DNA from 2 places in the Xanthomonas albilineans genome. Region 1 is predicted to be linked to the other one. Evidence: riboswitches for the same ligand, from Rfam matches in the RefSeq annotation. Region 1 holds a riboswitch; the other holds the start of a gene.
What was found. A riboswitch is a leader RNA that binds a small molecule or an ion and turns the genes downstream of it on or off. The one in region 1 is predicted to bind cobalamin.
Positions count from the first base shown of each region.

Region 2: it holds a riboswitch for cobalamin, as region 1 does, so the genes downstream of both, btuB (TonB-dependent vitamin B12 receptor) here and XaFJ1_RS00820 (ribonucleoside-diphosphate reductase subunit alpha) in region 1, are expected to answer to the same signal.

Region 1 covers NZ_CP046570.1:202,584-207,116, reverse strand. Annotated here, with positions in the region: gene XaFJ1_RS00820 (ribonucleoside-diphosphate reductase subunit alpha) at 104-2,515, opposite strand; cobalamin riboswitch at 2,696-2,914, opposite strand; gene XaFJ1_RS00815 (organic hydroperoxide resistance protein) at 3,210-3,641, opposite strand; gene XaFJ1_RS00810 (MarR family winged helix-turn-helix transcriptional regulator) at 3,744-4,202, opposite strand; gene zapE (cell division protein ZapE) at 4,482-4,533, opposite strand, start outside.
Region 2 covers NZ_CP046570.1:3,177,299-3,181,831, forward strand. Annotated here, with positions in the region: gene XaFJ1_RS13270 (phasin family protein) at 103-480, shown strand; gene bioD (dethiobiotin synthase) at 682-1,377, opposite strand; gene XaFJ1_RS13280 (GAF domain-containing protein) at 1,498-1,980, shown strand; gene XaFJ1_RS13285 (TfoX/Sxy family protein) at 1,991-2,392, shown strand; cobalamin riboswitch at 2,411-2,633, shown strand; gene btuB (TonB-dependent vitamin B12 receptor) at 2,748-4,533, shown strand, end outside.

The DNA of each region.
Region 1 (4,533 bases):
TCGGAAATCGGGTGAACGGCGCCGACATGCGGCGCGACGGAAACACTCCACGCGCACCGGGACATCCCTGGCACGCACGGCGCTGGGCGCTAGGCGCCGGCGATCAGCTGGAGCACCACTCGCATTCGCTGATGTCGATGTCGTTGGAACGCACGTAGTAAGTGGTCTTCAGGCCTTCCTTCCACGCGGTCATGTGCAAGTCCAGCAGCGTGCCGGCGCGAATGCCGCTGGGCACGTAGAAGTTGAAGCTGATCGATTGATCGACGTGGCGCTGACGGCGGGCGTTCTGGCGCACGCTGGCGAACTGGTCGACCTTGTAGGCACCCTTTTCGTAGTACGGATAGGTGTCCACGGTCAGCCCCGGCGCCACCACCGGGCGACGGAAGTCCTTCTTCTCTTCGTAGTAGAACGCGCTGTAGATCGGGTCGATCGAGGCGGTGGAGCCGGCGATCTGCGCGGTGCTCATGTTCGGCGCCACCGCCACCATCCAGGCGTTGCGCACGCCATGCACGCTCACCTGCGCGGCCAGTTCCTGCCACTGCGCACTGTCGTAGCCGCGCTTGCTGAAGTACTCGCCGTTCTGCCAGTCGCTGCCCTTGAACACCTTGTAGGCGCCCTTTTCCTGGGCCAGCGCCAAGCTCGCCTGGATGGTCAGGTAATTGATGCGCTCGTACAGCGTGTCGCTGTAATCCTCGGCCTGACGGGAGTTCCACTCGATGCCCTTCTGCGCCAGCAAGTGGTGCCAGCCGAAGGTGCCCAGCCCAATCGCGCGGTACTTTTGGTTGGTGATGGTGGCCTGCGGCACCGGCAGGTCGTTGAGGTCGATGACGTTGTCGAGCATGCGCACCTGGACGCGGATCAGCCTCTCCAGAATGTCCGGCGACAGCAGATCCGGCTGTGCGGTGACCGCGCGCCCCAGATTCACCGAGGACAGGTTGCACACGACGAAGTCGCCGGCCTGCTTGGTAGTCACGATCTGATCGCCGCTGATCATCTCCTGGATGACCCGGGTCGGGCTCATGTTTTGCAGAATCTCGGTACACAGGTTGCTGGAATAGACCATGCCCTGGTGTTTGTTCGGGTTCATCCGATTGACTTCATCGCGATAGAACATGAACGGGTTGCCGGTCTCCAACTGACTGACCATGATCCGCTTGAACATGTCGATGGCCTTGACCACCTTGCGACCGATGCGTTCGTCGGCCACCACTTCCTCGTATTTGGCGCGGAAACTGCCTTCGCCGCGCTTTTCGTCGAAGAAATCCTGCAGGTACCAGCCCTTGACCTCCTTCACCTCGTACGGGTCGAACAGATACCACTCGCCGCGGCGCTCGACCGCTTCCATGAAGATATCCGGCACGCACACCGCGGTGAACACGTCGTGCGCGCGCAGGCGCTGATCGCCGTTGTTCAGGCGCAGATCCAGGAACGCCTCGATGTCGCGGTGCCAGATGTCCAGGTACACGGCGATGGCGCCCTTACGCTGGCCGAGCTGGTCCACCGACACAGCGGTGTTGTTGAGTTGCTTGATCCACGGCACCACGCCGCCGCTAGAGTTCTTGACCCCACGGATCGCCGAGCCGGAAGAGCGCACGTAGCCCAGGTAGGCGCCGACGCCACCACCGTGCTTGGACACGCGCGCCACGTCGGTGTTGGAGTCGTAGATGCCTTGCAGGCTGTCGTCGACGGTGTCGATGAAGCAGCTCGACAGCTGCCCGCCGATCTTGCCGGCGTTGGACAGGGTCGGGGTGGCGACGGTCATGTACAGGTTGGACAGCGCCCAGTACGCCTCGCCAACCAACTGCATGCGCCGCTCACGCGGCTTTTCATCCTGCATCAGGTACAACGCGATGGTCAGCCAGCGCTCCTGCGGCAGTTCGTAGACCTTACGCGAGTTGTCGGTGGCCAGATAGCGCGTCGCCAGCAGGTACAGGCCGTTGTAGGCGAACAACTTGTCGCGTTCGGGATCGATCATCCGGCCGGCCTCGGCCAGCTCTTCCTTGGAATAATTCTTGAGGATGTTGATCGAATACACGCCGCGATCGGCCAGACTTTCCTGCAAGCCGACGTAGGAGCCGTACTTCTCGCCAGCATCGTAGAAACGGTTCTTGCTGGCGCGCTTGTACAGGCGATCCAGGTACAGACGCGCGGCAAAGTACTCCCACTCCGGCGTGGCGATGTCCACACGCGATTCGGCTTCGCGAATCAGGTAGTCGACCATCTCGTCGGCGGACAGGCTTTCCTTCTTCTCGATGAAAGCGAACGCCTTGCGCTCGTAGTCGCTCACATCCAGCTGCGGGAACTCGGCGTGGATCCGATCCAAAGTGCGCTGCAGGCGCGAACGGTCGAAGGCCATGCGGCGGTTGCCGCCGTCCTTGACGATCCAGGTGACGGCGCGCTGATCGTTGCTCGGCTCGCTGCTGGCCGTGGTGGGCTGCGCGATGGCGGCGGCGGTCGTGGAATCGACGGTGTCGTCGATGGAAGCGGCAGCCGGCAGGCTGTGGGTCTGACTCATGAACGTGTCTCCAAGCGTGATGCACACAGCCACCCGCCCCCCCCTCAGGCAGCGGTCCGACCGAATCGGCGGAGGGATACGGTGTCGCGGAGAAGCAGCAGCGCAGGCGGCGCCTGCGAGCGGTCATCTGCTACACCAACCATCTCCCCCCGGAGACACTAAAGTCGGCGCCACGCGGTGTGCTTCACGCGGCTGTCGGCAGGTCTTCGGGCTGATAGGCCGCGCGGCGACTGGGCAGTTCCGAACCCGTCGCTCGCCAAGGCGGGAGCCTCAGGCAGTGAAGGATCGTTCCCAATGACCGCTGCGGCACAGCACCGACGTTGGCGCTCACACGCCACGCCGGCTTCCCTTTTGATCCCGTGGCGAGGTGCCGCAGGAACCGACAACCCCAAGATAGTGGGGTGCAATAGTGACGTCAACGCTAAATGTAGGTGCAATCACGAAAAGCTAAGCCTGCCAATGGCTTGCCTGCGTCACCCGCCTCCATCACCAGGATCGAGGCCGTGATGACCTTGTGAAACAACCAAGGAACGGAGCCAAAACGGGGATGCGGCGGGCTGTCCGCACAACGCAAGCGGGCGGCCGATGGCCGCCCGCTGCAAGGGACAAACGTCTGCCCGGCGCTACCGCCACGGGCAGAGGACATCGCAGTGCCGGATACCGCCGCCGTGCGACGGGTCGGGACACCCCTGACTCAATCGACCACGATCAGATTCACATCGATGTTGCCGCGGGTGGCATTAGAGTACGGGCATACCTGATGCGCCTTATCTACCAGCGATTGCAGCGCCGCACGCTCCATGCCCGGCACCGCGATGCGCAGTTCCACGGCGATGCCGAAGCCACCGGGGATCTGGCCGATGCCGACCTTGCCTTCGATGGTCGGTTCGGCCGGCAGCTTGAGCTTGTCCTGACCGGCGACGAACTTCATCGCGCCGAGGAAGCAGGCCGAATAGCCGGCCGCGAACAGTTGCTCCGGGTTGGTGCCGTCGCCGCCGGCGCCGCCGAGTTCGCGCGGGGTCGACAGCTTGACGTCCAACGTCTTGTCGGGGGTCACAGCGCGGCCGTCGCGGCCCCCGGTGGCAGTGGCGGTGGCGGTGTAAGCGATGGTGGTCGGTGAAGCCATGGTGATACTCCTTACGAAGGACGACGCCGTAGCGTCAGGGATGGAGAGAGTCGAACACCGAGTAGGACGCAGCAAAATCGGCGAATTGAACGCAGGCGACGCTCAAGACGCGACCAATAATTTGCCGCGCACGTCCTCCAGTTCGTGTTTCAAACGGGTCAGTTGCTCCAGATCGCAGGCGACCGCGCACAACACACGCTCCGGCAACACCTGCGCCCGCTCGCGCAGGGCGTGACCGCGTTCGGTCAGTGCGACCACCACCCGACGCTCGTCCTCGGCGGCACGGCGGCGGGTCAGCAGGCCGAGCGTCTCCAGGCGCTTGAGCAATGGGGTCAGCGTGGCCGAATCCAGGAACAGGCGCTCGCCGATGTCCGAGACACTGCGCTGGTCCTGTTCCCACAGCACCAGCATCGCCAGATATTGGGGATAAGTCAGGCCCAGCGCGCGCAACAACCCCCGGTAGAGCTTGTGCATCGCCAAGTTGGCCGAATACAGCGCGAAGCACAACTGGTTGTCCAGCCGGAGCAGGTCGGTGGCGGCAGTGGAGGGGAGCGGGTTCATGTGCCACATGATAAATAGCACGCTATTTAATAGCAAGCGATATTTATGCGATGCAATCCTCACTAATGCAATGCCGCGACGGGCAGATCCACGCGACTGCGTCGTGTGGGCGGCGCAGCTACCAGGCCATGGACGGTCAGTCGCCCGCCGCCGCAGGGCGCCGCCGGGCCGGCGCACGACACCCACTGCATCCGCGCCACCTGCCAGACAGCGGCATCTCTATGGGAAAACGCAGGTCCATGCTGCCCGCTGTTACCAGGCGGCGCGGATGCGCCGCACTCAGCCGCGGTGCGCGGCCGCCAGGTACTCGGCGCTCTGCATTTCGATCAAG
Region 2 (4,533 bases), 750 kb from region 1:
TAAACGGATCCTGAGCGGCTTCAGAAAAATCATGTTGCAATGCAGCAGGATCGGAGTATGTTGCGCTGCAACAGCCAATCAGCATTCCCACGGAGTTGCATGATGTCCGCCCAGTTCAACGACCAGTTCAGCAGCTATACCCAGCAGTTCGCCGCTACCGCAGCGCGTGCCAATCGTCTGGCGCTGGAAAGCGCGGAGGGCGTGTTCGGCGTACAGTTGAAAACTTTCGAGAAGAACATCTCGGCCACCGCCAGCTTCCTCAGCGAACTGACCGAAGCGCGAGATCTTGGCAGCATCCAGGCGCTGTGGCCGAAGGGCTTGCAGTTGGCCCGCGACAGCTTCGAGCGTCTGGCCACGGCCAACCAGGAAGTGTTCGGTCTCGGCCTGAAGACCTCAGAAGCCATCGGCCAGTTGGCCAAGCATCAGTTCGAAGCAGCCACCGAACAGGCTGCGGCGAAGCCGAAAACTACCAGCAAGTAATCTCTCGCTCTACGTCGCTGCGGCCATGCCGCGCGACGCACCCGGCGGTCTGCATGGGCCCCTCCCCCCATGCAACCTCAGGCCCGGTGGATCCCTCCCTCCACCGGGCTTTTTTATGCGCCGGATTCAGGCCTCTGCACGGGTATCGCACTGCTGCAAGCACAGCGCGTACGTCACCGCTGCATTGCGCCACGGCACGACTCAGCCCGGCGCCACCTGCTCGCCGGACCACGGCTGCAGGAACGTTGCCAGTTGCTCGGCCTGCGGCTGCGGCCTATACGGCAGACGTCCCCAGCACGGCATCGGCAGCCGTTCGCTCAGCATCGCCATGTTGTCGTCGATACGCTCCATCGCCGGGTCGATCTCGTTCCCGATCCAGCCGATGCACTGCAAGCCATCGGCAGCGATCGCCGCGGCGCTCAGCCGGGCGTGATTGAGGCAACCCAGGCGCAAGCCCACCACCAACACCACCGGCAAACCCAGCGCGCGTGCCAGGTCGGCCTGATCCAGCGTCGCCGATAGCGGCGCCGCCCAGCCACCGACGCCTTCCACCACCAACACATCCGCCAGGGCACGCAAGCGGGCGAAGGCAGCGGCGATCGGCTCCAATGACAGTTGCACACCCGCATCGGCAGCGGCCAGTTCCGGTGCCAACGGCAACGGCAAGGCGTAGGGATTGAGATCGTGATACGCCGGGCACGGCACACTCGCCGCCTGCAACGCCAGCGCATCTTCGTTGCGCCAGCCATCGGCGTGACGCTCGCAGCCGCTGGCGACCGGCTTCATGCCGACCGCGCGCTGACCGCGCGTGCGCAAGGCATGCAACAGCGCAGTGCTAGCGATGGTCTTACCGATGCCGGTATCGGTGCCGGTGACGTAGAAGGCGGGAAAACGCATGACAAAAGCCTGTGGATTGAGCGGCAAAACGCGCGGCGGCGCGCAGGATAGCCGGCAACGCGCCCGACGTCAGCCCTGCGACGGCGCTCACAAGGCAGGTCGCGCTGCTAGACTCGCACGATGTTCGCGTCCTCCTCGCTTACCGGCAGCAAGCCGGAACAGTACGCCCAGTTACTCGCTCAGGCGCGTGCGCTGGTCGCTGGCGAACCCGATCGCATCGCCAATGCCGCAAATCTGGCAGCGCTGGTGTACCACGCGTTGCCGCAACTGAACTGGGTCGGTTTCTATCTCTACGATGGCAAGGAACTGGTGGTCGGGCCGTTCCAGGGCCTGCCCGCGTGCGTGCGCATTCCCTTGCACAAGGGTGTGTGCGGCGCCGCCGCCAGCAGCGGGCAGACCCAGCGCATCGACGATGTGGAGACATTTCCCGGGCACATCGCCTGCGATGCGGCCTCGCGCTCCGAACTGGTCGTGCCACTGCTACGCAATGGCGCCCTGATCGGCGTGTTCGATCTGGATAGCCCAGACCTGGCCCGCTTCGACGCCGACGACCAATGCGGCCTGGAAGCCATCGCACAGGTCTTCGTCGACAGCCTGCGATAGACGCACCGCGATGCGTCGTCCGACCAAGCTGCGCAACATCGGCCCCAAGAGCACCGCCTGGCTGCGTCAGGTGGGCGTGCACACACCCCAGGATCTGGCGGCGGCCGGTGCAATTGGCGCCTTCCTCAAGGTCAAGCGCGCCGGCTTCAAACCCAGCCTCAACCTGCTGTACTCGCTGGAAGGCGCGTTGCGCGACTGCCATTGGCAGCAACTGCCCGAAGCACGACGCACGCAGTTGCTGAGCGAACTGGAAACCGCAGCAACCGCATTGCAGGCCGCCCACGGTCGACCAATGGCCGCGCCAGTGGCGACCACCCGCTTCGCTCGCGACGACGACGACGACAAGGCTCACAACAGCACTGGGAGCGATGAGGAGCCCAGCCGCCGCGCCGGCACCAGTGCGATCGACTGAACCGCGCCACAATGGCGTACAATCGAGCCACTTCAAGGTGACCCGCCGGCTCCGGCCCGCGGGTTGAAACGGGAAGCCGGTGCGTCTTGCGACAAAGCCGGCGCTGCCCCAGCAACGGTAAGCGATCCGCGCTGACGACCCACACCGCTGTGCCATGGCATGGGCAGGCGTCGCAGCCGGGAGGTCCGCCTCCGCCTCCGCCATCGCCAGCCCGGAGACCGGCCTTGCAGTTCACAGGTTGCGATGCGCGGGCGTCGCGCGTGCTGCGCCATGTTCGGTGCTGTCCACTCGCTCGCTCCCATTCGCGACTCCCTTGTTGTCACAGCGCACGCTCGCGCGCCGGAGTTGCTACCCCATGTCGTCCCACCTGCTTTCGGTCGCAATCGCGTCCGCCCTGTTCCTGCCTTCGCTGGCGCTGGCCGCCGATGCCGCCAACGACCTCGATCAGGTCCTGGTCACCGCCACCCGCACCCAGATCGCAGTGGAGGACAGCGTGGTACCGGCACAGGTCATCGACCGCGCCGAGATCGAACGCAGCCAGGCCGATTCGCTGGCGCAGTTGCTGCAAGGCCGGGCAGGCATCGGTATCTCCAACCAGGGCGGGCTGGGCAAGTTGACCACCCTGAACCTGCGCGGCAGCGAATCGGACCACGTGTTGGTGCTGGTAGACGGCGTTCGCATCGGCTCGGCCAGCGCCGGCTTGGCCGCGTTCCAGGACCTGCCGCTGAGCCAGATCGAACGCATCGAGATCGTGCGCGGCCCGCGTTCGAGCCTGTACGGCTCCGACGCCATCGGCGGCGTCATCCAGATTTTCACCCGCCATGCCGGCCAGGGCTTCCAACAGAACCTGAGCCTGGGCGGCGGCAGCGATGGCCTGCGCGACGCCAGCGCCGGCTTCAGCAACCGCGGCACGCGCGGCTGGCTCGCCGTGCAGAGCGGTTACCAGAAGACCCGCGGCATCAACGCCTGCAACGGTTCGGCCATGCTGTTCGCGGGCTGCTTCGTCGACCAGCCCGACCGCGATGGCTACCGCAACGTCTCGCTGAGCGCACGCGGCGGCTACGCGCTGAGCGATACGCTGCGGGTCGCAGGTCAGGCGCTGAACATCGACAGCCGCAACGCATACGACGGCGACCCGGTATACGCCGGCAACGAGGCCGACAACACCCAACAGGTGTTCGGCGGCACCCTCGACTGGACCCCATCCGAGCGCCTGCACCTGAGCACGCAACTCGGCCGCAATGTCGACGATGCCCACAGCTACTACCGCGCTCCGGGCAGCCACACGCGCAGCTTTGTCAGCACCTTCGACAGCCGCCGCGATACCGCGGCGGCGCAGGGCGACATCACCCTGACCGAAGGCCACCTGCTCAGCGTCGGCAGCGACTGGCAGCGCGAACAAGTGACCAGCACCACCGCCTTCGACGTCGACAGCCGCCGCAATACCGGCGTGTTCGCCGAATACCAGGGCCATTTCGGCGCACAACAGCTACAGGCCAGCGTGCGCAGCGACGACAACCAACAGTTCGGCGAACACACCACCGGCAGCCTCGGCTGGGGCCTGGCCCTGGGCGGCGGGGTCAAACTCACCGCCAGCATCGGCACTGGCTTCAAGGCGCCGACCTTCAACGACCTGTATTTCCCCTTCGCCGGCAACCCGGCACTGAAACCGGAGAAGTCCAAGAGCGGGAACCTGGGCGTGGCACAGTACGCGGACACTTGGAACTGGACCTTCAACGCCTACGAAACCCGCGTCGACGACCTGATCTCCTACGACGCCGCCACGTTCCTGCCGGTGAATGTGGACGAGGCGCGCATCCGCGGTGCCGAGCTGACCGGTTATGCGACGCTGGCCGGCTGGGAACTGTCGGCGCAGCTGAGCCATACCGATCCACGCAACCGCAGCGACGGCGACAACCGCGACAACTGGCTGGCGCGGCGCGCACAGAACACCGGACGACTGGACGTGGATCGCGGCTTCGGGCCGATCAAGTTCGGCATCACCGCATTCGGCAGTGGCCACCGCTACGACGACGCGGCCAATCAGGTGCGCCTGGGCGGCTACGGCACGGTCGATCTGCGCGTGGAATACGCATTCGCAGCCGACTGGACATTGCAGGCCAAGGCCAGCAACGTATTCG